Regions from separate parts of the Protofrankia sp. BMG5.30 genome, predicted to be linked through region 2. Evidence: riboswitches for the same ligand, from Rfam matches in the RefSeq annotation. Region 2 holds a riboswitch; each other region holds the start of a gene.
What was found. Region 2 has a riboswitch for cyclic di-AMP ahead of BL254_RS29420 (C40 family peptidase). Riboswitches for the same ligand answer to the same signal wherever they lie in the genome.

Region 1 (5,168 bases), on a different contig from region 2:
TGCGGGCGTGATGGTATTAGGGCATCTTTACGTTGAACACGGTGGCCAACAGCCAGGCCATCAGGTCCGGGTCGAGCTTGGTCAGGGCGACCGGGGATTCGTGTTCGGCAGAGGGCATGGAAGCACGGTATGCACCGAATCTGCATACATCGGGCCTTGTCCGTACTGAAGCCGGTATCGGCAAACAACAAGGCCACTGTTCCGGCGGCTGTGGCTGTGGCTGCCGAACGATGTGAATTCGGTGTCGCGGCCACAACCCTGGATTCACATCGTTTGTCGTGCCGCCCAGGAAATCCTGGAGACACCGGCCCATTCGAKGCGGTTTACGGACGTCATGGATCGGGATGGTGCCCGCCACGCGCTCCAGCGTCCCCGTCGATCTGCCGACCCGTCGACCCCACCGACCTGCCGACAGCGGACCGGTCCCGGAGCCCGGCAGCGTCAGGGCGGGGAGAAGATGTCGCTGACTGTGATGGTAAGGGTTTCGGGTGGCGAGTTCCGGATCTCCTCACGGGCGCAGGCGGCGCCAGCTCACCCGGGGCGGCGCGGCCGGCGCCGGTATGGAAGATCGACCGCCGTCCGGCGGCGAAGCGGTGCAGCAGGGCGGTCTTGCCGACTCTGCGCCGTCCCCAGACCACCGCCGGCCGTGGGTCGGTCGAGGCCCACCAGCGTTCCAGCGCGGCAAGCTCTTCGGTGCGATTGACGAACGCCATCCGCCCCTACCTACATCACCTGTAACTTACATCGGACGTAACTTACATCGGACGTAAGTAGCCTGCCGGCAGGCTGTGGATACCCCACGCTGGTGAGGCGATGCTCACGAGTGGCTCAGGTGGTCTTGAGCCCTAGGACGCCGGCCGCCTGGGGATCGCTGTCGGCGAGGAAGTCGCGGCAGCGGGTGGCCTCCTCGGTCTCGCCGATCGCGGTGGCCGCGCGGGCCAGTGCCGCGATCGCCCGCAGGAAGCCCTGGTTGGGCTCGTGGGACCACGGGATCGGCCCGTGCCCGCGCCAGCCCGCGCGGCGTAGCTGATCGAGACCGCGGTGGTACCCCGTCCTGGCATAGGCGTAGCTGGTTACCGGTCTGCCGGCGTCGAGAGAGCGTTCGGCCAGGGTTGCCCAGGCGAGACTGGAGTCGGGAAAGCGGCTGGCAACGGTCTCCGGATCTTCGCCGGCGCCCAGCGCCTGCGCCGCGGCGGGATCGATGGTGAGCCTGGCCGGTGGTGGGCCACCGAGCAGATCCGGTCGTCCGGGCGAGGTTGTCATGGGGCTCATCCTGCCGGATCCGATCGGCCGCGCATCCAACTGGGGGAGGGAAATCCGTCAGATGATGAACCCACCGGGAGGGGGTGAACCGGTAGGTCCATCACTTGATCGGGGTACGAGGCGGGTAGGTCACCCGGCCGCGACCCGGCGGCAAAGGAACGGCGTTGAACGTTCCGTAGCCTTTGGCCGTAAAAGCCTTTGGCCGCAAAGTTTCAAGCTACAAAATGGCGCAAAAGGTACACCCGGTATGCTACAGGACGGCCGGGTCGGTGACGGTGACGTCCCAGAGGTTCTTGCCGACCACACCGGTGCTGCCGTCGTCCACCCGGGTCAGATACGAGTAGAGCGATGCCAGGCCCTGGGACTCCTGYCCGAAGCGTCCGTCCACCTGGAGGATGAACTTCTTCTGGCGCATCTCGCTCTGCCAGACGTAGGCGTCGGGGCGGACCTCGCAGGCCAGYGCGGTGGACAGTGCCGTCCCGGTGAAGTCCTCCGAGTTCAACAGGGATTTGGCGCGTTCCAGTGTCATCGCCGGCTGCACCGGAGTGATCGCGCGCTGTATCGGGCTGCTGGGAGCGGGGGCGGCGGTGCTGCTGGACGACGACGGTGCCGGGCCGGTGCGGGTCAGGCCCAGCTTGGCCGAGCAGGACGGCCATGGGGACCAGCCGCGGGCGTTGTAGAGCTTGTAGGCGGCCTCGTCCTGGAGCGCCGGCGGTGCGTCGCTGGGCAGACCGGAGTAGCCCAGGCTGTGCCAGGTCTTGGCGTCGAACTGGTAGGCGCCGTAGTAGCCGTTGCCGGTGTTGATCCGGTAGTTGCCACCGGACTCGCACTGGCGGAGTTTGGCGAAGTCGTCAGCGGTCGCCGCACTCGCGGGTGCGGCCGTGACGGCCAGGCCGCTGCTCACGAGTGCCGTTACGGCACCGGTGGTACGCAGAACCTTCATGACGGTGGAGGGAGGTTGCGGGGCGCGGTGCCTGCCACCAGACGGCATGTGGGTCGGTCCTTCCCGTCGCCTACGAGGTGAGCTGTCGGGTGYGGGCGGGAATCAAGCCCGGCCGGCGACGCCGAGAGACGCTGCCGGCTTTACCCCAAGGACTCCGTGAGAGGACGTCCGGATGGTGGTTCCCCCGATCCTGTCCTTGTGGCTCCGCGGTAGCTCGGGCCGTACCGAACGGGGACAGGACTCGGCGTCCGTCCGGGCGGCCTCACCGATCCGGCGAGTGGGGAGGACTCTAGCGAGTCTGGTTCTATCGAAGCAAATCGGGGTGTCGGATGAACTACACCCACGTGACCGCTATCACCCGAATGGGCTAAGCACCGTGAATGTGTCACCGTACCTGACGGTGCGACCCAGCTTCGCTGCGGGGTCACCTTCTCTGGATTCTGTGACTTATGGTGACGGGTAAAGCTTCTTGCGTATCGATAATGTGCTTATTGTCACTTCTGGAGCACACCGGGGAGCGGGATCGTCCGGGTCGGTTCCCGACCCTGCGGGATCGGCTCCCAGGCCGGCCGGATCCGGGGTTCTCCCGGATGCGGCCGGAGGCCTGACACGAGAAGAGATCATGGCTGTGCTGTCCGTGGTGCTCCAGCCCGATCCGTCGGATGTCCAGCCACGGGTGGGCCGCCTGTTTTCGGGCCGTGCGGGCCGCCGGTGGGCGGTGCCGGCCGCGTCGAGGGCCGTTCGACTGCCGGGTTGTTCAGCCGGTCGTTCAGCCGAAGGTGGCGGCCCGGGTTCGTGGGCCGCAGATGCCGTCCACCTGCAGGCCCCGCGAGCCCTGCAGGAGGGTGGCGGCGAAGGCGGACTGGGGGCCRTAGCGGCCGTCGATCCTGATCCGGTAGCCGAGCCTGTTCATCTGGCGCTGCCAGGTTCGTACGTCCGAGCGCACCTGGTAGATCAGTCCGGTGGTGAACAGCGTGTTGTCCGCGAGACGCTGCGCGCTCTGACTCACCACCCAGCGCTGGGTCCCGGTCGACCCGGTCGACCCACCCGCGCTCACCGAGCCGCTGCCGGACGAACTGGCCCCGGACGAACTGGCCCCGGACGAACCGGCCCCGGACGAACTGGCGCCTGCCGCCAGCTGGTCGGCGCCCATCCCCTGGCCGCAGATCGGCCACTGGCCGAAGCCGGACCGGTTGGCCAGTCTCAGCGCGGCCTCGTCCTGGGTGGCGGGCGAGGCGTTGCTGGGCAGCCCGGTGTAGCCGAGGCTCTGCCAGGTGCTCAGCGAGAACTGGTAGGCACCGTAGTAGCCGTTGCCGGTATTGGTGCTGTAGTTCCCTCCGGACTCGCACTGGCGTAGCTGTGCCCAGGTGGTGGCGGYGCTGGCGGGTTGTGACATCACGATGCTTCCGCTGACCGCCGCGGCCAGGGCGGGAGCGACCACCAGCGCMCGAGCGCCCAGCCGGGTTCGGCCGGTTTCGTGATGTCGATTTCGGGAACGTGCACTGGACATATTGGTTTTATGCCCTTCCCCACGCCTGCGAAGTGAGCTGTCGGGTTCGGGCTGGGACTGCCCGGCCGCATTTGCGGCTTCACCCCGAGGACGCCCGATATCGGCGCCCGGAAGTGGGTCCCCCGTTCCTGCCACAAGTTTGGGTTTTCGTCGGACGAGGGCAGGATTCGGCGTGCCGCCCGACGTGTGTTCGCTGTATCGCGAGCACGGCGCAGACCATAACAACAATTGCTGGGCGCCGAACAAGCGGGGAATCCGCTTCGTGAGGATGCGCACATCGGGCCGACAGCTCTTGCCGGGGCTCGGGAGCGGATGGTAGCGCACGGGTACGCGCGCTTATTGCTTTCATCGTACTTTTATTGCCAGGAAAACTCGGTATCCCGTCGTGGCGGTGACGATCGGAACCAGATTATCCGGGTAGGAACCCGTGTGCGAGCCGGCGGTCTGCGTGCTCCGGGCCAAAGGCCGGGCCCGGCCGGCCGGGCGCACGCGGCGCGGAACACCGTTGATTTCGCTGAAGACACATCGAACGGCAGGACGGTGTGTACCGTACCCGTGATCCGACGATGGTGCGACCTTTCCGGAACCCGCGCCATATGCGGAATGACCGCTGACGGGTGACGGGTGACGGCCACCCGATGCCCGGGGACTGACGCCCACACGCGAACGCTCGCCAGCCGGACGACGAAGCCCGGTCTGGCGAGCGTGTTGTGGAGCCGTCCCGTCCGAGCGGGGTCAGTTGGCGAGGGAGCGTCCCGCGGAACGCAGGTCCTCACACGCCTTCACGACTCGGGCGGCCATGCCGACTTCGGCCGCCTTGCCGTAGCTGCGCGGGTCGTAGTGCTTCTTCACGCCGACCTCGCCGTCCACCTTCAGGACACCGTCGTAGTTCCGGAAGACGTGGTCGACGACCGGCCGGGTGAACGCGTACTGGGTGTCAGTGTCCACATTCATCTTGATCACGCCGTAATCCACCGCTTCACGGATCTCGGACAGGTCGGAACCGCTCCCGCCGTGGAAGACCAGGTCGAGGGGTTTGGCGTCGGCTGGCAGCCCGAGCTTCTGCGCGACATACTGCTGCCCATCACGCAGGATGCTCGGACGGAGTTTCACATTGCCCGGCTTGTATACCCCGTGCACGTTTCCGAAGGTTGCCGCGACCAGGTAGCGGCCCCGTTCCCCGGCGCCGAGGACCTCGACGGTCCGCCACATGTCCTCGGGCGTGCTGTACAGTTTCTCGTCGATCGCGCCGACGATGCCGTCCTCCTCGCCGCCGACGACACCGATCTCCACCTCCAGGACGATTTTCGCCTGGGCCGTGTCCGCCAGCAGCGCGTCGGCGATTTTGAGGTTCTCCTCGATCTCGACCGCGGAGCCGTCCCACATGTGGGACTGGAACAGCGGCTCGCGGCCCTCCCTGAGCACCCGCTCCTTGGAGATCGCGACCAGCGG
Region 2 (7,018 bases):
CGAGGGCGGCACCGACCTGGCGTTCACCGAGGATGTGGCCACCCGGTTCATCGCCTACGGCTGGAACGTCACCCGGGTCGGCGACGCCAACGACCGCACGGCCCTGGGCCGCGCCTTCGAGACGTTCCGCCGCGAACCGCACCGCCCGACCCTGGTCATCGTCGACAGCCAGATCGCCTTCGGCGCCCCGACCAAGCAGGGCACCGCCGCCGCGCACGGGGAGCCGCTGGGGGAGGAGGAGATCCGGGCGACGAAGCGGTTCTACAACTGGCCGCCGGACGCGCACTTCCTCGTCCCCGACGGGGTGTACGAGCACTTCGCCGCCGGTGTCGGGAAGCGGGGTCGGGCCGAGCGGGACAGCTGGCTGGCCCTGCTCGACCGCTACCGGGAGGCATATCCCGATCTTGCCAGCCAGCTCGACCTGATCTGGGGCGGGCAGCTGCCCGACGGCTGGGACGCCGACATCCCCGTCTTCCCCGCCGACGACAAGGGCCTGGCCACCCGGGACTCCTCCGGGAAGGTCCTCAACGCCGTCGCCGCCCGGGTGCCCTGGCTGGTCGGCGGCTCCGCCGATCTCGCCCCGTCGACGAAGACCCGGCTGACCGTCGACGGCGCCGGGGACTTCCAGGCCGCCAGCCCGGGCGGGCGCAACCTGCACCTCGGCGTTCGCGAGCACGCGTCGGCCGCGGTGGCCAACGGGCTGTCCCTGTCCGGGCTGCGGCCGCTGTGGTCGACTTTTCTGATCTTTTCCGACTTCGCCCGCGGTGCCCTGCGGCTGTCCGCGCTGATGGAGCTGCCGGTCATCCACGTGTTCACCCATGACTCCATCGGGGTCGGGGAGGACGGGCCGACGCACCAGCCGATTGAGCAGCTCGCCTCGCTGCGGGCCGTCCCCGGCCTGCTGGTGATCCGCCCCTGTGACGCCAGCGAGGTCGTGCAGGCGTGGCGGGTGGTCATGGGCCTGCGGCAGGAGCCGGCCGCGCTCGTCCTGAGCCGGCAGGCGCTGCCGACGCTGGACCGGGCCCGCTACGCCGACGCCGCCGGGCTCGCCCGCGGCGGCTACGTGCTGGTAGACCCCGCCGACGGCGATCCCGAGGTGATCCTGATCGGTACCGGCAGCGAGGTGCACCTGGCCCTGGCCGCCCACGAGGAGCTGACCGCGCAGGGGGTGCGCGTCCGGGTGGTCAGCCTGCCGTCCTGGGAGCTGTTCGAGCGGCAGCCCGCGCAGTACCGCGACCAGGTGCTCCCGCCGGCGGTCCGCGCGCGGGTCGTGGTCGAGCAGGCCGCTACGCTCGGCTGGGAACGGTACGCCGGCCCGGACGGGGTGATCATCGGTATGCGGACCTTCGGCGCGTCCGCCCCGCTGCGGGCGTTGCAGACCAAGTTCGGTTTCACCCCGCAGGCGGTGGTCAGTGCCGCCAGGCAGAGCCTGGCCGCCGTCAGCGCTGTTGGTGACCCGGCGTAGACCGCGAGGATCCGGATCCGAAGATTTCGGTCACGATGTCGACGGCCGGCTGGTTCCCGGGGGAGTCCGCGGGAGCCGGTCGGCCGACGGCCCGTCCCGGTGTTTCCGCGATCGTTCCCTGCCGATCGTTGTCGGTTGTTGTCGGTTGTTTTGCGCTCCGGGTGTCGGCTTGACCTGGCTGTGCGCACCTGAGACGGTGAACAGGCCCCATGGTCGTGCGAGCGATCCTGGGGTTTGGTTGTGCACAGGTTCGTCTGGTGTGCAGTTGACTGGGTACAGAGCTGGTTGGCACAGAGGTTGTACAGGGGCAGACGTGGTGGGTACCGGTAGGATTCTGCGTTTCGACGGGGTTCGTGGCTACGGTTTCATAGCGCCCGACGCTGGCGGCGACGATATTTTCATGCATGCAAACGATCTTCAAGATGAGAAGCATCTGTTCCAGCCCGGAACGCTGGTGGAGTTCGAGGCGGAGGAAAGCGACAGGGGCCCGAAGGCGTCGGTCGTCCGCCTGGCCCGTCGGGCCCAGGCCCGTCCGGCGCCAGCGCGTCCCCTGGCTTCCCCGAGCGCGGCCAACGGGCGTTCGGACGCCGATGACGACGACATGTGCGACGTCCTCACCGTCGGGGAGTTCCGGCACCTGCTGACCGAGACGCTCATCGAGTCGGTGCCGACCCTGACCGGCGGCCAGATAAGCCAGATACGGCAGCGGCTGACCACCCTCGCGCAGGCGCGCGGCTGGGTCGAGTCCCAATAACCGGCCCGCCCGGGCCCCTGCCGGCCCGGAATCTGTCGACCCGCGCCGGTGCCCGGGCACGTCGTTGCTGCCCGGACGCTGCGCCGGCCACACGGCTGGCCACGCTGCGCCGGCCGTACCACTGACCACACCGTGCGTACGGCCGGATCTGTGACGTTGCTCCGGCTGGCCGGTTCGCCTACCCGCGGGCGATCCGCCTGCCCGGCTGCGAAACACAGAAACACAACAGCGGAAAAAATGTTGTTGCCGGTCCGCGTCGGCTGTTGCACGATACGCACCGGTTATCCACGGAAGCGGTGTGTAGCGCCGTCACGCTGCGGCCAGCTTGTACCGTCTCGGCAGTCGTCCTGAGACGGCACGCGTAAATGATACGCACAGTGAGCGCTATACGTCGACATGCCGAGAAAACCGCCGCTTGCGACTACCGAAAGTAGTTCGCTACGTTGGCCGGGCTCTCAACAGCACCGGACCGCACGCCGAGTTCTGTCCACGGTCCGGTGTCTTCCGACTAGCGATCGTCAGGACAGAAGCGGGGGACCCACCTTTCCGCCGGACGCCGCCACCACAGTGGCCGTCCTTGGGGTGAAGTCGGCCGCGTGTATCCGCGCGTCGACCGGGCTTCCCGGCCCGAACCCGACAGCTAACCTCGCAGGCGTATGGGAAGGATCAGCGTTGCCTGCACATCAGGTGAATTCAGGTCCGGCTGCCGTACATCATTCCAATCCCAATCCCAATCCCAATCCCGGCCCCAGACGCGGTCGTCATCGCGCGCCCACGACCCGCTCCACCCTCGGCCGGATATCGGCGCGTACCGCGGTCGCCGCCGCGGCCACCGGCACTGTCGCCCTCTCCGGGCTGGCCTCGCCGGCCCTGGCGAACGACCGGGGCCTGGATACGGGCGGGACTGGCCGGACCGACGCCGCCACGACCAGTACGACCAGCACGAACGCTYCCCGGTCAGCCGCCTTTACGGTCACCCCGGCCGCCACCACGGGCACGGGCACGCTGGCGGCGCAACCGGTGAGTTTCTCGACGTCCTCCGCCAGCGGCTTCGGGGCGAAGCTCGTCTATCTGGCGTCGAAGCAGGCCGGCAAGCCGTACGTGTGGGGTGCCAAGGGGCCGCGGGCGTTCGACTGCTCCGGCCTCGTCCAGTACATCTACAAGCAGCTTGGCCGCAGCGTCCCGCGGACGGCCAACGCGCAGTACAACGCCTCCCAGAAGCTGTCGAAGAACGCTCGGCAGCCCGGTGACCTCATTTTCTTCGGCCGGCCGGGAGGCATCCACCATGTGGGTATCTACGCCGGGAACGGGATGATGTGGGCCGCCCCGCACACCGGGGCCGTGGTCCGGCTCCAGAAGGTCTACACCAGTAACTATCTGGTCGGCCGTATCAGGTGACCGGCCACCCGGGCCGGGCTGGCGGCCACGGGGTGTCCAGGAGCCCCGGGCGGACAGCGCGGGAAACCACGGGTGGACGCCACGAAAATTTCTCCCGGTTGTTTCCGGACAGTTTTTCCCGGAACCTCGTCGGATTCTTTTGGCTCCCGTTCCAGATGTTCGAAAAACGCCCGTAGAAGCGCATTGAATTACCCTTTTGGCGCCCTGTGGGCGACACCGGAGCCTCCTGAAACAATGCGGTAAACGGCCTGTTCGGCTACCCGAATAACGTTTTCCAAGCGGCTGGGAGAGAACTCGGGAAATATAGTTCTCGAGTTGTCCCCAGGGAGTACTGTGTCGGAATTTCCGGCAACAGGCGATCCTTTCGACGATACTTTTAGGTGAGAGTCTGATTATGGCCAGGGGAAGGCACAGAAAACCCGGTCGGTGCAACGGCGCCGCATTAGCGGGCACCGTCGGGCTCATCGGGACGACGGCTGGAATGATGCTGACCGCGGCCCCGGCCAGCGCGGCCGGGACGTCCGGGTCCGCCGTCGTCGCCGACACGACCATCGCCCGCGTCGCCGCGAACGCGGGGCTGCCCAGCTGCCGAGGGGTGCCGCTGGGCACCTGGGTGGCGGTGGCGCTCGCGGAGTCCGGTGGCAACGCCAAGGCGCGTAACGCGCGCGGTGAGGACTCCCGCGGGCTCTGGCAGATCAACGCGCGGGTCCACGCGAGCTGGCTGGCGGGTAGGAGCCTCTACGACCCGGCCACCAACGCGTGGGCTGCGAAGAAGGTGTGCGACAGCCAGGGCGTGCGTGCCTGGAGCGCCTACACCAATGGTTCCTACCATCGTTATCTGACGCGGGGAAACACCGCCGCGGCGGCGGTGAAAGCCAGCCCGGCGAGCGCGGCGAAAACACGGTCGAGCACCCCTGTCCCGGCCGTCAGCGGGATCAGCTACACCAGCCGGAACTGTTCGGTCCCATCGTCCGCGGCGACCGTGAGAAACGGCAGTAAACTGCGTACCGAGGTGGCCAGGGTACAGCAGCGGCTGACCGATCTAAGATACTCTCTCGCGGTCGACGGAATATTCGGTCCGCGGACCACCAGGGTGCTGAAGGATTACCAGCGGCAGCACGGCCTCGTGGCCGACGGAATAGTCGGCGCCCGCACCTACGCCCAGCTGTTCCCATGCGGCTGACAGCTGGGTGCTACTGACGGCCCTGGGTACCTCCCCCTCCCTCGGGTGCCCGGGGCGCCACCGTCCGCGGGCGGCCGCGGCCCTGGCCCACCAGGCCGGGGCCGCCCGCGGACGGTGCGTACCGCTGGACAACGGCCGTCAGGTCAGCGCCAGTTCCTGCGGGACGACGATGACGTCGACGAGCGCGCCGCGCCGCCACACGGTCAGTTCGAGCGGGCGGCCGATGGTGTCCTCGGTCATCAGCCGTTGCAGGTCCCCCGGGGTGGCGACCGGCTGTCCGGCGACGGAGAGCACCAGGTCGTCGGCGAACAGGCCGGCGTGACCGGCCGGGCTGTTCGCGACGACCTCGGCCAGCCGCACCCCGTGCCGCCGACCGAACCGCTCGGCCAGGTGTGGCGGCAGCGGTGCCCGGGTGCTGGCGACCCCCAGGTAGGCGCGCCGTACCCGGCCGTCGCGCATGAGCGCGGTGAGGATGCGACGGGTGGTGGTGTTGACCGGGACGGCGAGCCCGAGCCCGATCCCGGCGACGGCGGTGTTCACCCCGACGACGTGGCAGTCGGCGGTGACCAGCGCACCGCCGGAGTTGCCCGGGTTGAGCGCCGCGTCCGTCTGGATCACTTCGTCGATGACGCGGACGGTGGCGCCGGCCCGGGTGGGCAGGGAGCGCCCGAGCGCGCTGACGACCCCCGCGGTGACACTGCCGGTCAGGCCCAGCGGGTTGCCCACCGCGACGACGAGCTGACCAACGGAGAGCGTGGCGGCGTCGCCGAGCGTTGCCGGGGCCGGCGTGCCGCCGCGGGCCCGCAGCACCGCGAGGTCGGAGAGCGGATCGGCGCCGATCACGTCCACCTCGCTGTGGGTGCCGTCGGCGAACTCGGCCATGCCCGCCGCGCCGCCGCGGCCGGCCTGTCGTCCCGTGCGCCTCGATCCACTGTCGACGACGTGGGCGGAGGTGAGCAGGAAGCCGTCGTCGGTGAAGACCACGGCGGATCCGGCGCCCTCGCCGCGCGGCGTCCGTACCCGCAGGCTCGCGACGGCAGGGGAGACGGTTGCGGCGACTCGGGTGACGACCTGTGAGTAGGCATCGAGCGGATCCTGCATCCGGGCCTCCCATCCTGCTTACATAATTACGTCATTAGAAGCAGCGGATGACGCCCAATGTTCCCTGGGCCTGTTCGTTCCCCGTACTGGTCGCCCGGGGCGGCAGGGGCAGGATCTGTGCTGTGCTGGCTGACGCCGCGACCGACGGGGCCACGGCGGCGGGACGGCGGCGGGATGTAGGTTCACCGACGTGGTCGAGGTGTCCAGGCAGCGCTTCGAGGACCTGGTGGCCGAGGCGTTGGACAGCCTGCCGCCCCAGCTCGGCCGCCAGATGTCCAACATCGCGGTCGTCGTCGAGGACGAGCCGCCGTCACCGGGGCTGCTCGGGCTCTACGAGGGCGTGCCGCTGACACAGCGGGGTGACTGGTACAGCGGGGTGCTGCCAGACCGGATCACGATCTACCGGCGGCCGATCTGCGACCTGGGCCGCACCGAGGAACAGGTCGTCGAGCAGGTACGGGTGACCGTCATCCACGAGGTGGCCCATCACTTCGGCATCGACGACGGGCGGCTCGCCGAACTCGGCTGGGAGTAGGACCCGCCGGCGGCCACCGCGGCCCATCCTGTCCGCCGACACACTGTCCGCCGACACGCCGTGCGGTACGTCCGCGGCTGGGCCGAGGCGGCGCGGCCGCTGTTTGAGCCGTGGAGCGTAGCCGCTGTGTGGCCGGGGCGGCTGTGGCCGCTGTGTGGCCGGGGCCGCTGTGGCCGCTGTGCCTGTTGTCCCCACTCCGGGTGAAGCCACTGTTTGTAGTGTCATTGTTGGCTGATAGTTGACTTGTGGTTGCTCTACGTGTCTACTTCATGTCGTGGTCGGGTAACTACGGAAAGTCGTCACCCGGCCATCTCGTCGCTGTTGGGGCGACGTGTCCCGCAGCACCGCGCCGGTGCGGAGCTGCCGGTGCATGAGCTAAGGAGCAACTGTGCGCAGAAAGCTGAAAGCGGCGTTCACCGCCGCTGCGGTGGCAGGCACTCTGGGGGCCGTGCCGCTGCTGTCCGGGCAGGCGGCCATCGCCGACTCTCCCGGCGCGAACACCAGGCCGCCCAGCCTGGCGGCGGTCGGTCTGACGAGCGACGGGATCAGGCTTGCCCAGTTCGAAACCCGGTCCCGCTCCGT
Region 3 (6,087 bases), on a different contig from region 2:
GCGGCCCGACACCGGCAAGGTCTACCAGCTCAAACGGGAAGTCCTCGAGTTCAAGCACGCCATAATGCCGCTGTACGCACCGCTGCGCGCGCTGGCCGAGCCCGGCGTCATCGGGATCGACCCACGAATCCGGGCGTACTTCCGGGACGTCGCCGACCACCTTGAGGAGGTCACCGCGCGAATCGCCCGGTTCGACGAACTGCTCTCCTCGATACTGCAGGCGACCCTGACGCAGGTCACCATCGCGCAGAACGAGGACATGCGCCGTATCAGCGCCTGGGTCGCCATCGCCGCGGTACCCACCGCGATAGCCGGTATCTACGGTATGAACTTCGAGCACATGCCCGAACTGCGCCAGGTCTGGGGATACCCGGCGGTCCTCTGCCTGATGGCGACGGTCTGTTTTTTCCTGTACCGGGCGTTCAAACGGAACGGATGGCTCTGAGCCGAACCCGCCGGGCCCTCGGCCGCGCGGATCGGGACGGCCCCGCCGCCCACCGGCTCCGGTGCTGAATCGCCAGCCATGCGGATCGGCGGCCATGCGGATCGGCGGCCATGCGGATCGGCGGCCGGGCCGGGCTCCCGCCGAATCCGGAATCCTTCCCGGTGGGCCGCTCACGGCCCGCCCGATCCCGCCCGGACCATGAGCGGCCGTCCAGCGGCATCCGAAGAGAAGACAGAGAAGAAGAGGTAATGCAGGACGGCCCGACCAGCCGCCGCGTCCGGCGGGCAATCCGCGCGACCAGCCGTGTCATGTGGCCAACTTGGCCTCATGACATGTGGCCAGCCATACGACCAATTGTACGATTCGATCGTATTGTACCGGTTGTCCCATGGCGCGACCTCCCCGTCGGGATTCACGAGGACCACGCTGTCAGCTACCGTAATGGATCGTGTCGGGCTTTCACAGGGGGCCGTTCCCTACTCGGTTCTCCCGATCCTCGCTCGGCGGCAGGCGGCGGCTCCCGATCCTCGGCCGTACCTTTGGCGCCGGCAGCCAGCGCGCCGTCGTCCCGCACATCCACGACGAGGGCGGCGCGGGCCGATGACCCCATCGATGAACACCGTCCGCAACGACCTTGTCGCAGAGCTCGCGGCAAGGCTGGAGCAGCTCGACCACCTGCTCGGACGCCTGGAAGACGCCGAGCGGCAGGCCGCGAGCGCCAGCGAGGACCTGATGCGTGCCCGGCGCTGGCAGGAGGAGACGCTGCGCGCGATTCAGGACGAGCGCGCCCAGATGCGTACGCACCAGCGTGCTCTGGACAGCCTCGCGGACCGGACACAGACCGCCCTGGCCGCTCTGGCCGCCAGCCATCGCTCGCTGCCGCCGGAGGTCCACGAACTCGCGATCGAACTCCAGGTCCTACAGACCTCCGGTCTGCTCTCCCGCCGGCCGCCCCCCCGCACCCGCCACCAGTAACGACACGCCCTAACGAGGGGAGAGATAGTGGTCCGCGAATTCGGCGGCGGCGACCGGTGAGGTTCGGAGCCGGTCCAGGCGAACGTCCTGCAGGCGCCGGGCGAACGGGTCGGCGAGTTCGACGTTGACCAGCTGCAGAAGTTTCGTCGATGCTTCCTGCGCCAGCCAGGCCCGGCCCAGGCACACCTCGGAGTAGGCGTTCAGCGGACGTTCGTCCGCGTCGTGCAGGGCTGCCGCCACCGCGAGCGCGAGCGTCTCACCGTCGACGATGGCGAGCCCGGCGCCCTTGGCCGCCGCCGGTGGTACCCGGCGCGCGGCGTCCCCGGCGAGTATGAGACGTCCGAACCGCATCGGTTCGTAGAAGACCGAGTCCATCGTGATGACGTTCGGCGGCTCCAGCAACGGCCCTTCCGCCAGTTGCCAGTCGGCGTCCACGGCGAGCCGGGCGTGCAGTTCCTCCCAGATCCGCTCGGCCGGCCAGTCCGCGGCGTCGGCCGTGGCCTCCACCTGTAGGTAGAAGCGGCTTGTCCGGTGGTCACGCAGCATGTGGCCGGCGAATCCCCGCGGGCTGACCCCATAAATGATCTTATCCGTGGACGGGGTGACCGCGGCCAGGACGGCGAGCCAGGCCCATGCGCTGTCACGCTGTCGGATGTGGCGCAACGCGCCCTCGGGGATCGATCCGCGGGAAACGCCGTGATGACCATCGCAGCCCGCGATGAAACGGCTTTCCACTGTCTGCCGCTGCCCGTCGGCCGTGACGAACGAGACGGCGGGATGGTCGGAGGTCAGCGCGTCCAGCATCACGTCAGTGACGCCGAACTCGATGACGCCACCCGCGGCAAGGTAGGCGGCAACCAGGTCGGCGACGAGCTTCTGCTGCGGGTAGACGACGTGATGGTGTCCGCCCGCGTGGCGAGCATACTCGACGACAAACGCTCTGCGACGATGCCGGAACTCACAGTTGTGGTGTGGCGCACCTTCGGCCCGCAGGCCGTCGGCAAGCCCGTTGCGCTCCAGGGCGTCCACCGCCGCCGGCCCGAGCAGCCCGGCACGTGGACGGCTTTCCACCCTGGCCCGGCTGGCGGCCTCGAGCACGAGCGTGTCGATACCCCGACGAGCCAGTACGACCGCCGCCACCAGGCCCGCGACACCCGCGCCAATCACAACGAYGCCCACCCGGCGAGGACGCGGCCGCGAGGCAGACGCGCCCGGCTGGAGCGCGCCGTGCCCGTCCGGTGCGGACCCCGGAGCGGAGCGCGTCACGGCGAGCGCCTCCCCCGGGAGCATCGACACGATTCCTGATCACCCGTCATGCTGCCCTGATCACATGACTGACCCGGACGAACCGATCCGGGCGAGGCACTGCCAGAGTACGACGTCACATTCCGACACGCGTCAGGAGGCCGACAACCCGACACCAACAAACCGGATAATTTTCGCAAAAGGAGCAGAGTGCTGTTGGCGGATAGTGCTGATCGCTACTCAAAGTAGCGATATTGCTGACTATCCGTGCCCGAAGGCCCCCAGCCGACCATCTGCCGCCGCTATGGCGTATTGTCATCCTCCGCATCCCGCAAGTCACGGAAAGCGGCACGTCAGCCGGGCGACCGAAGGTCACAAGCCAGCTGGTCGCACCCGACGCCGCCCCGGCCGGCGAAGGAGGATGGGGTAGAACAGCCGGCTATGACACTTCATACAACTACTTGGGGTAGTTGTGAGGGACTAGTGTTTACTAGCGCCATCCRTATGAACTAGTCTCGCGCCGACGTCACGACACACCGGGCCGAACTGCCGAATCCTGCCCGCGGTCCCGGTGTTCCCTCCGAGTCGTCACCAGGGCAGGAGCGGGGGACCCATCCTCCACCGGGCGGCACCGAACCGCGGTGTCGTCCTCGGGGTGAAGTGCGCAGCGCGATGGTCGCGCGACCCACCGGGCAGCCCAGCCCGAACCCGACAGCTCACCTCGCAGGCGAACGGGAAGGATCACAACTTTGTCTRCGCATGATGTGCAGCCTGATCCGGCACTACGATCGCGTTCGTCGCAGACGGCTTCGTCGTCACCCCGCCGGCAGCAGATCGACCGGCACGTCGACCGCCCGACACGTGGCCGACATCGCGCGCCCACGCAGCAGTCCGGAACGGGCCGCTCGCGAGCTCGGGCCGCTGTCGCCGTGATGACCACCGGTACCGTCGCGGTGTCCGGTGTCGCCCTGGCCGGATGTGCCACGGCCGACTCAAATTCCGACGATGCTTCCGTCACCTCGCCCATAACGCTCGGATCACAGTTCGGCAGCCAGGCATCGCTGGCCAGCCTGCGCACCTCCACCATCAATCCGCTGTCCACGGACGGTTCCGGATCGGTCACCAGTCAGGTGCTCGACCAGACCGACCTGCATCCCAAGACCGGTGTCGTGCTCAAAGTCACGAATCCGGACGTCTCCGTGAAGGCAGACCAGCCGGTGGAGGTGGGATTCCATCTTGAGGACGCGGTCACCCACGCGCCGCTGGCCAACCAGCTCGTCAAGGTCCAGGTGAAGCTGCCGGAGGGATGGGCGACCTTCAAGCACCTTTACACCAACGAGCAGGGCTTCACCAGTTACACTGCCAAGGTCCTCACCACCACGCAGGTCACCGCGATTTTCGACGGAACCGACGCTCTGCGGTCGACACGGTCGACCAACGTCGGCACGTTGACCGTGATCCCCAATACCCCGGCGCCCCGGCCTTTCCAGACTGCCCGCGTCAGTGGCTCGGCCGTGAGCAGCGCCATCTCGGGCGCACTCGCAGCCGCCAGCTCGTTCGGCGAACGGTCGGTGTATCTTGCGGCCCAGCAGGCCGGCAAGCCCTACGTCTACGGCGCGGAGGGCCCCTACACCTTCGACTGCTCGGGGCTGGTCCAGTACGTCTTCAAGCAGTTGGGACGCAACCTCCCCCGCACCGCCGAGGGACAGTACGAGGCGACCACCCGGATATCGCAGTACAACAAGCAGCCGGGTGATCTGATTTTCTACGGCACGCCAGGTAATATCTACCATGTTGGTATTTATGCGGGCGATGGTAAGATGTGGGTGGCGCCCAAGTCAGGCGACGTCGTCTCGCTGAGGTMCATCTACACCACGTCGTATTCTGTCGGCCGGGTTCTCTGACTGAACCGATCAGCCCGCGTCCGCAGCTGGTTATCAGTACACGGCTTCGTGTACTGATAACCAAACCTTATAAACACAATTCACAGGCGGGTTCCCACACAGCCTCCCCCTCCGGTTGTGCGTGAACCTTGCCGCCAGGTCGATGTCGACACCGACCTGGCGGCACTCCGCGGGCGGCATCCCGCGATGATGACTTCCGCTGGTCGGACCGAGCCAACCCCCCCAGCTCGGAAAGCCCGGCGGAACAAGAGGCTTCCGCCGGCCGGTCGTACTGGACCCCCCCCACAGTCCGGTCGGTCGGCGGGAGCCGCCCCCTCCCACCGACCGGATGCCCGGCCGAGACCGAAGCTCCCCGCAGGCGCCTCCTCCGCGAGTTCCCCAAGCCATGGCGGACGACCACCGGGACCGCCCGCTCCTACGCCTTGAACTGCCTGGAGAAGTCCCACAGAGCGCGCGTGACCCGTTCGTTCCACGCCCCATCGACATGCTGGACATGGGTTTCTGGCGAGCAGCTCGGGCTCTGCCCGACCGGCCCCACCGTCGCGACGGCGACAAACTTCAGCCCGTTGCCGGGCGCCGCGCAGGCAACCGCGAGGGCGGCACGCCCACCTTCGCCAAGGCCCCAGATGTAGATCCGGGACTGGTCGATCTTCGACCGCTCCTGCGACACGTAGCGCACGACGTCACGCAGGTACTGCACGTCCGCGCCCTGGGGATCGTCCAACCTCCATTCGCCGTCCACGGCTTCCGGGTAGACCACGGCGAAGTCCCGTCGGTCGGCGAGCGTCGAGGCCTCGGTGATCTTTTCGATCGCGCCCGCGTCGCTGTTGTCATCATGCAGGACGAGGACCAGCGGCAGCGGCTTGCCGGGGTCGGCGTCGGCATGAACGGCGAGCTCGCGTTCGGCGGAGAGGTACCCCGCCGGTATCTTTGCCCGCTCGGTGTCCGGGTTACCCGAACGGGACACGTAGATCCAGGCGACCACGAGCACGGCACCGATGATCAGTACCCGCTTGCGGTTCTTGGCCCATAGCTGTTTCCCGGCTTTCAGCGGATTCGACACCACGAGACAACCGAACCACACCAGGAGCCGTCGATTCGGCAGATTCGCCTCGCGTCGTGGGCAAGTCGGGACCTACCCGGAGTGTGCTGCCTCACACCCGACCAGCTTGCGACACCGAATGATCACTAAAAGTAGTCAAACAAGCATGGCCGGTATGGCAACCACGGCACAGCTCGTTCGTTGACGTGGTGTATCCACCAGAATCTCGACAACATCGGATTGCGGGGCATACGGCTGCCGGAACAGGGGTGAGGCCGAAGTGGACAGTGGTCAGGAACTCGACCATCGACTGATCAAGATCGAACACGAGCTGTCGGTGTTCGGCCGGCGCGCCGAACGCTTCCGGATGGCCATCGCCGACGACTCCGGGACGGTTCTGGACCGCTCCGCCTACCTGCTGCTCAGCCACATCCACGAACACGGCGCCGTACGGCTGACCACCCTGGGCACGGTGT
Region 4 (5,108 bases), on a different contig from region 2:
CGTCGAAACCGCCGGCCATCCCAACCCCCCGTACACCGTGACGCGACGACGCTCTGCATCGTAATGCCCTGATCGTCGCTGTTGGCGGCCGGCCGGCCACCGCGATCCGGCCAGCGTGACCGGCATGGCGCGGTCGGCACGGCTGGCGCGGAGCCCGGGCGGTCGGGCCGCTCGACGCCTCGGAGCGGGCGCGGGAGGCACGGCGACGCCAGGAGCAGCACGATCAGCGCAGATGCCCGGCAGGGAGAGCCAGCACGAGCATGCCCGCCTGGCGGCGGCGGGGAAGGGCTGGGACGGTCAGGTGCCGGTGGCGCTGTCGGAGCCCACCGTCGGGGCCGAGGCTGACGATGCGGACGAGGCTGACGGCGAGTAGGCGCGACCCTTCCAGGCGGCGCCTCGGCCGCGCCAGTGCGCCACGGCCGAGTCCACGGTCATCAGCGTGTACAGGGCGGCGATGGCGGGCAGGGCCACGGCCGTCCACACCGGCTGGCGGTAGTAGCGGAGCATCGGGACGTAGGTGGCAGTCATGATCGCCCAGGTGGCGAGCCCGGCGATGCCGGCGACCAGCGCGGCCGTGCCCCCGGCGCCCCCGGTGCCCGCGCCGGCGGCGTCACCGCCACCGGCGAGAGCCCCCGCCAGCCCGATCACGGCCGCCGCCGGCGGCAGCAGGTAGGTCAGCACCAGGCCGACGACGGTGCCGGCGAGCAGCACGGGCGAATGCCGCAGCTGGGTGTACGCGCTACGGGAGATCATTTTCCACAGGTCGGCGAGCCCGGGGTACGGGCGGACGCTGCGCACACCCCCGGGCCCGCGGTCGGCCAGGCCCAGCCAGATCCGTCCCCCGCCGCGCTTGACGGCCTTGGCCAGCGAACAGTCGTCGATGACCGCGCCGCGGATGGCGGCGATCCCACCGGCGCGTTCCAGCGCGGCACGGCGCAACAGGACGCACCCGCCGGCCGCCGCCGCCGTGCGCGCCGTCGGCCGGTTGGCCCGGCGGAACGGGTAGAGCTGGGCGAAGAAGTAGACGAACGCCGGGATGACGAGCCGCTCCCAGCGGTTGCTCGTGCGCAGCACAGCCATCAGCGACGTGAGGTCGAGCCCGCGACCGGTGGCGTGGCGGACCAGCCGGGTCACCGAGTGCGGGCCGTGAGCGATGTCGGCGTCGGTGAACAGCAGCCACCGCGCGTCGGGCCCGGCCGCGCGCACGCCCTGCTCCATGGCCCACACCTTGCCCGCCCAGCCGGCCGGGCGCGGCTGGCCGTCGACGACCGTCAGCCTGTCACCAGCACCCGCGGCCCGGCCGATGACGCGGGCGACATCGCCGGTACCGTCGTCGCTGGAGTCGTCGACCAGCAAGATCCGCAACCGTCCCGGGTAGTCCTGCCCGAGCAGGGCCGGCAGGGTGTGCGGCAGCATCTCGGCCTCGTCCCGGGCCGGCACGATCACGGTGATCGCGGGCCAGCCGCCGGGCGGCTCGGGCCCGCCGGCCGCGCCGGTGGCAGCGGCGTCGAGCCGGGTGTCGGTCCGCCAGAACATTCCGTGCCCGGCCGCGAGGACCAGCCAGACCAGCATCGAAAGCACCGCGCACGCCGCCAGCGTCATCATGCCGGTCAGCCTCGCAAATCAGCCGGCCGCACGCGCCCGTCGACACGGCTGTGTGGTCAGTTCCTCCCACCATGACCTGTCAATGTCCCAATCCTCCGGGTCATGATGCCCGTGCCACGGCACCCGGCGTCGCGGCACCCGGCCGGCGTCGCGTCGCCTCGGGAAGGTCACAGGCAGGCCGCTGGAAGATCGCGGGTAGACGGCGTCCCGCGCCCGGACGGCATCCCTGCCGTCCGGGCGCGGGACGTGCCAGGGCAGGCCGCGAACGGCCTCCACTCGTCAACACTCCGGCAGCCCTCCCCGCGGGACGTGCCAGGGCAGGCCTGGCAGCGGCGGCACAGGGATGACAAGGGGAACGGCGGCGCGGTATCGAATTCCCCGGGCTCCTTCCGGTGACGGGTTTGGCGCGCATCGGGTACACGCGTCGGCCGCGCGAGCCGCCCGGACGGCACGGGCGGGCGCGGGCGGGTACAGCGGCGCGAGCAAGGCGAACACGATACACGCCTTCCACACCGCCGCCAGCCCCCGGCAAGCGCTTTCTCCGCGCGGCGCTTCCGGCCATGCGACGGCTGCGTCGAAGAGCACCCCTCCGGCCACTGTCACGGCCTTCCACGATCGTCTCGACCGCCTTCCCCGGCCATTTTCGGCGAGCTTCCGACGGGCATTTCCATGTTCATTTCCATGAACATTTCCGTGACGGTGGTACCGGCGGTCACGAATTCGGCCCGACCATCCACGCCGCGCGCAGGAACACCCGGCCGGAATCGTGACGATATCGCCACGCTTCGCCGGCGTCACATGCCCGTCCAGATAATGAGCGCGCGGGCGCGCGCGTTACCGGATGACCGGTGCGACAATCAACATCAGAAATAAGGTGTGCTCATCTTCACGGCCGTCCGTCCCCTCTTGCTTTCCAGGTCGGACCCGTGCGTATGGTCTGCGCCGTGCCTTCGCGAAGAAGGCACCCGTCGGGCGACACGCCGAATCCTGCCCCGGCCGACGGAAGCCAAACCAATGGCAGGAGCGGGGGAACCAATTTTTGCGGGCGTCGCGCATCGGACGTCCTTGGGGTGAAGCCGCGGAACGCGGCCGGGCAGTCCCAGCCCGAACCCGACAGCTCACCTCGCAGGCGTGGGGAAGGACATCATCATGTCCCAGACACGTACTCGTGACGGACATACGCGTGACGGCGCGACCAGGCACAGCAGGCGGCGTAACCGCGTGGGAATCAGGACCCGCACCCGCGCGATGATCGCCGTTCCGGCTGTTGTCGCAGCCATCGGCGGCAGCGTCGCGGTATCCCAGCCAGCAAACGCGGCACCGGCCTCGGACCAGGTGCTCTCCGCCATCGCACAGTGTGAATCCGGTGGCAATCCGCGCGTCGTCAACGAGATCGGCGCCGGTGGGCTGTTCCAGTTCCTGCCACCCACCTGGCGAGGTGTCGGCGGGTCCGGTCTGCCGCAYCAGGCCAGCCCCGAGGAGCAGTGGAAACGCGCTCGTATCCTCTACTCGCAGCAGGGCACCGGACCGTGGTACGCGTCCAAGCACTGCTGGTCCGGAAAGATCGGCTGACCGTCCACCGACGGCACGGCCGCATTCTTTGTTCTTTCCCTGCTCTTTCCATTTCTGTTTCTGGTTTCATGCTCGGGCCTCCCACCGGACCGGCTTCGCTGATCCGGTAGACCCGGACGGCCCGTGCCCCAGGTAACCATCTGGTTCGTCCCGGGGAGTCGGCGTCATCCCGGTGGAGATCGGACTTCGGTCGGATCTCCACCGGGCGCCCGGCTGTGACTCCTGACCGGTTTCAGAGACGGAAGCGGTCCCGGTCCACCCGGCCGAGCGGTGGGCGGCTGCGTTCGAGCTCCAGCCCTATGTCGACCAGATCGATCCGCTCGAGAGCATGGACCCCTTCAAGATCGACCCATGCGGCCTGGTCAGTCGAACCGCCCACCTCGTAGCGAAGCTCACCGGCCACCACCCGGGCGGCGTAAATGACCCGCAGGGTCTGCTGGTCGGCTTCTACACCCACCGCACGCTGAAAGTTCCGGCGTATCGAGTCTAGACCGAGCAGGGATTCGATCACGACGTCGTATCCGGTTTCCTCCTCGACCTCGCGGATCGCCGCGGCAAGCGGATCCTCCCCGTGATCGAGCCCGCCGCCGGGCAGCGTCCAGAACGTCTGACCCGCGCCGGCGAAGCGCGCGAGCAGCACTTTACCGTCCCGGATGCAGACCACATATGCCGCGAGTCTCAGCTCCCGGGTGAGAACCGGCTGTGCCTCCCCGTCCTCCAACAACCCACTCACCTTTGCGGCAACTCCTTCCGGCAGCGACAACCGACTCCGTCCGCCCACCCCCGCACCCAGCCGTTACGACTGTATTCGCGTGCGGCGCGGAGGATCGGCGTTCCACCGGACGGGAGAGCCAGCGGGATGCCAGTTCTCGGATCCGTCTGCCGGCCAGCTCGCCCCCACCAGGTCAGCCGGCGGGCGGCGTGTTGAGCGCGACGAGCAGGTCGGTCGCTGTCGCCTGCTCCCGTGCCGAGCCGATCGGCTGCGCCACCAGTTCGGTGACACCGGCGCTCGCCAGCCGCCGGATCTGCCGTTCGACGGACGCCTCGTCACCGAGGATGACCGTCTCCCCCGGGCCGTCCACACCCTCCCGGTCGAGGACGGCCCGGTAGCTGGGCAGTTGGCCGACCATGGCGAACCGTTGCGCGACCCACTCCCGGCGCGCGTCGGCGTCCGCGGTCACACAGACGAAGCTGAGCGCCACCACCCGAGGATCCGGCCGTCCCGCGGCGCTGGCGGCTCGGGTGATCGTCGGCACGATGTGGTCGGCGAGGGTCGCCGGGCCCGTCCACGTGGTGACCGTGCCGTCGGCGAACTCACCGGCGGTCCGCAGCATCGCGGGGCCGAGCGCGCCGATCAGCAGCGACGGCGGCTTGCCGCCCGGCACGTCAACGGCGCCGACGGCGGTGAGGGACGCGCCCTGGTGGGTGACGCTCTCCCCGTGCAGCAGCGGGACCAGCACGGACAGGTACTCCCGCAGGTACGCCACGGGCCGATCGAACGAGTAGCCGAACTGGCCCTCGACGATGGGCCGATGGCTCACCCCGATACCCAGGGTGAGCCGATTGCCCACGGCCGCCTGCACCGTCAGCGCCTGGCTGGCGAGCACCAGCGGATGGCGGGGATAGGTCGGCACCACCGCTGTCCCGACCTCGATACCGGATGTCTCCCGGCCCACGACCGCCAGCGCGGTGAGCGCGTCCCACCCGCCGAACTGGGTCATCCAGGCGCTGGCGAAGCCGGCCTTCGCCCCGTCACGGGCCGCCGCCACGACCGCGTCCAGTGACCGCCCCTGATCGTCCAGGTATATCCCGACACGCATCGGATCCTGCTTTCGCTCATATATGATCATCAGTAGGCTCGGTATCGCCGGACGCGGTGAGACTGATTACTTTCAGTAACTTCACGGCCGCCTACGTGACCATGCGGTACA

Region 1: linked by a shared signal. The riboswitch ahead of BL254_RS21665 (transglycosylase family protein) and the one ahead of BL254_RS29420 (C40 family peptidase) in region 2 are both predicted to bind cyclic di-AMP.
Region 3: linked by a shared signal. The riboswitch ahead of BL254_RS02700 (C40 family peptidase) and the one ahead of BL254_RS29420 (C40 family peptidase) in region 2 are both predicted to bind cyclic di-AMP.
Region 4: linked by a shared signal. The riboswitch ahead of BL254_RS19380 (transglycosylase family protein) and the one ahead of BL254_RS29420 (C40 family peptidase) in region 2 are both predicted to bind cyclic di-AMP.

What each region holds. Positions count from the first base shown of each region.
Region 1 covers NZ_MOME01000049.1:37,083-42,250, reverse strand. The annotation lists gene BL254_RS28760 (ATP-binding protein) at 333-713, opposite strand; gene BL254_RS21670 (DUF3151 domain-containing protein) at 829-1,263, opposite strand; gene BL254_RS21665 (transglycosylase family protein) at 1,514-2,254, opposite strand; cyclic di-AMP (ydaO/yuaA leader) riboswitch at 2,260-2,425, opposite strand; gene BL254_RS21660 (transglycosylase family protein) at 2,976-3,716, opposite strand; cyclic di-AMP (ydaO/yuaA leader) riboswitch at 3,724-3,879, opposite strand; gene fbaA (class II fructose-bisphosphate aldolase) at 4,452-5,168, opposite strand, start outside.
Region 2 covers NZ_MOME01000019.1:53,026-60,043, forward strand. The annotation lists gene tkt (transketolase) at 1-1,465, shown strand, start outside; gene BL254_RS12530 (cold-shock protein) at 1,779-2,219, shown strand; cyclic di-AMP (ydaO/yuaA leader) riboswitch at 2,720-2,888, shown strand; gene BL254_RS29420 (C40 family peptidase) at 2,892-3,617, shown strand; gene BL254_RS12540 (peptidoglycan-binding protein) at 4,099-4,800, shown strand; gene BL254_RS12545 (S1C family serine protease) at 4,939-5,901, opposite strand; gene BL254_RS12550 (metallopeptidase family protein) at 6,092-6,436, shown strand; gene BL254_RS12555 (DUF4394 domain-containing protein) at 6,825-7,018, shown strand, end outside.
Region 3 covers NZ_MOME01000005.1:224,882-230,968, reverse strand. The annotation lists gene corA (magnesium/cobalt transporter CorA) at 1-445, shown strand, start outside; gene BL254_RS02710 (hypothetical protein) at 1,046-1,420, shown strand; gene BL254_RS02705 (4-hydroxybenzoate 3-monooxygenase) at 1,430-2,587, opposite strand; cyclic di-AMP (ydaO/yuaA leader) riboswitch at 3,239-3,409, shown strand; gene BL254_RS02700 (C40 family peptidase) at 3,598-4,569, shown strand; gene BL254_RS02695 (PHB depolymerase family esterase) at 4,985-5,635, opposite strand; gene BL254_RS02690 (MarR family winged helix-turn-helix transcriptional regulator) at 5,892-6,087, shown strand, end outside.
Region 4 covers NZ_MOME01000039.1:70,919-76,026, forward strand. The annotation lists gene BL254_RS28625 (toll/interleukin-1 receptor domain-containing protein) at 1-19, opposite strand, end outside; gene BL254_RS19375 (glycosyltransferase) at 298-1,605, opposite strand; cyclic di-AMP (ydaO/yuaA leader) riboswitch at 2,574-2,750, shown strand; gene BL254_RS19380 (transglycosylase family protein) at 2,854-3,177, shown strand; gene BL254_RS19385 (NUDIX hydrolase) at 3,410-3,910, opposite strand; gene BL254_RS19390 (LLM class F420-dependent oxidoreductase) at 4,083-4,997, opposite strand.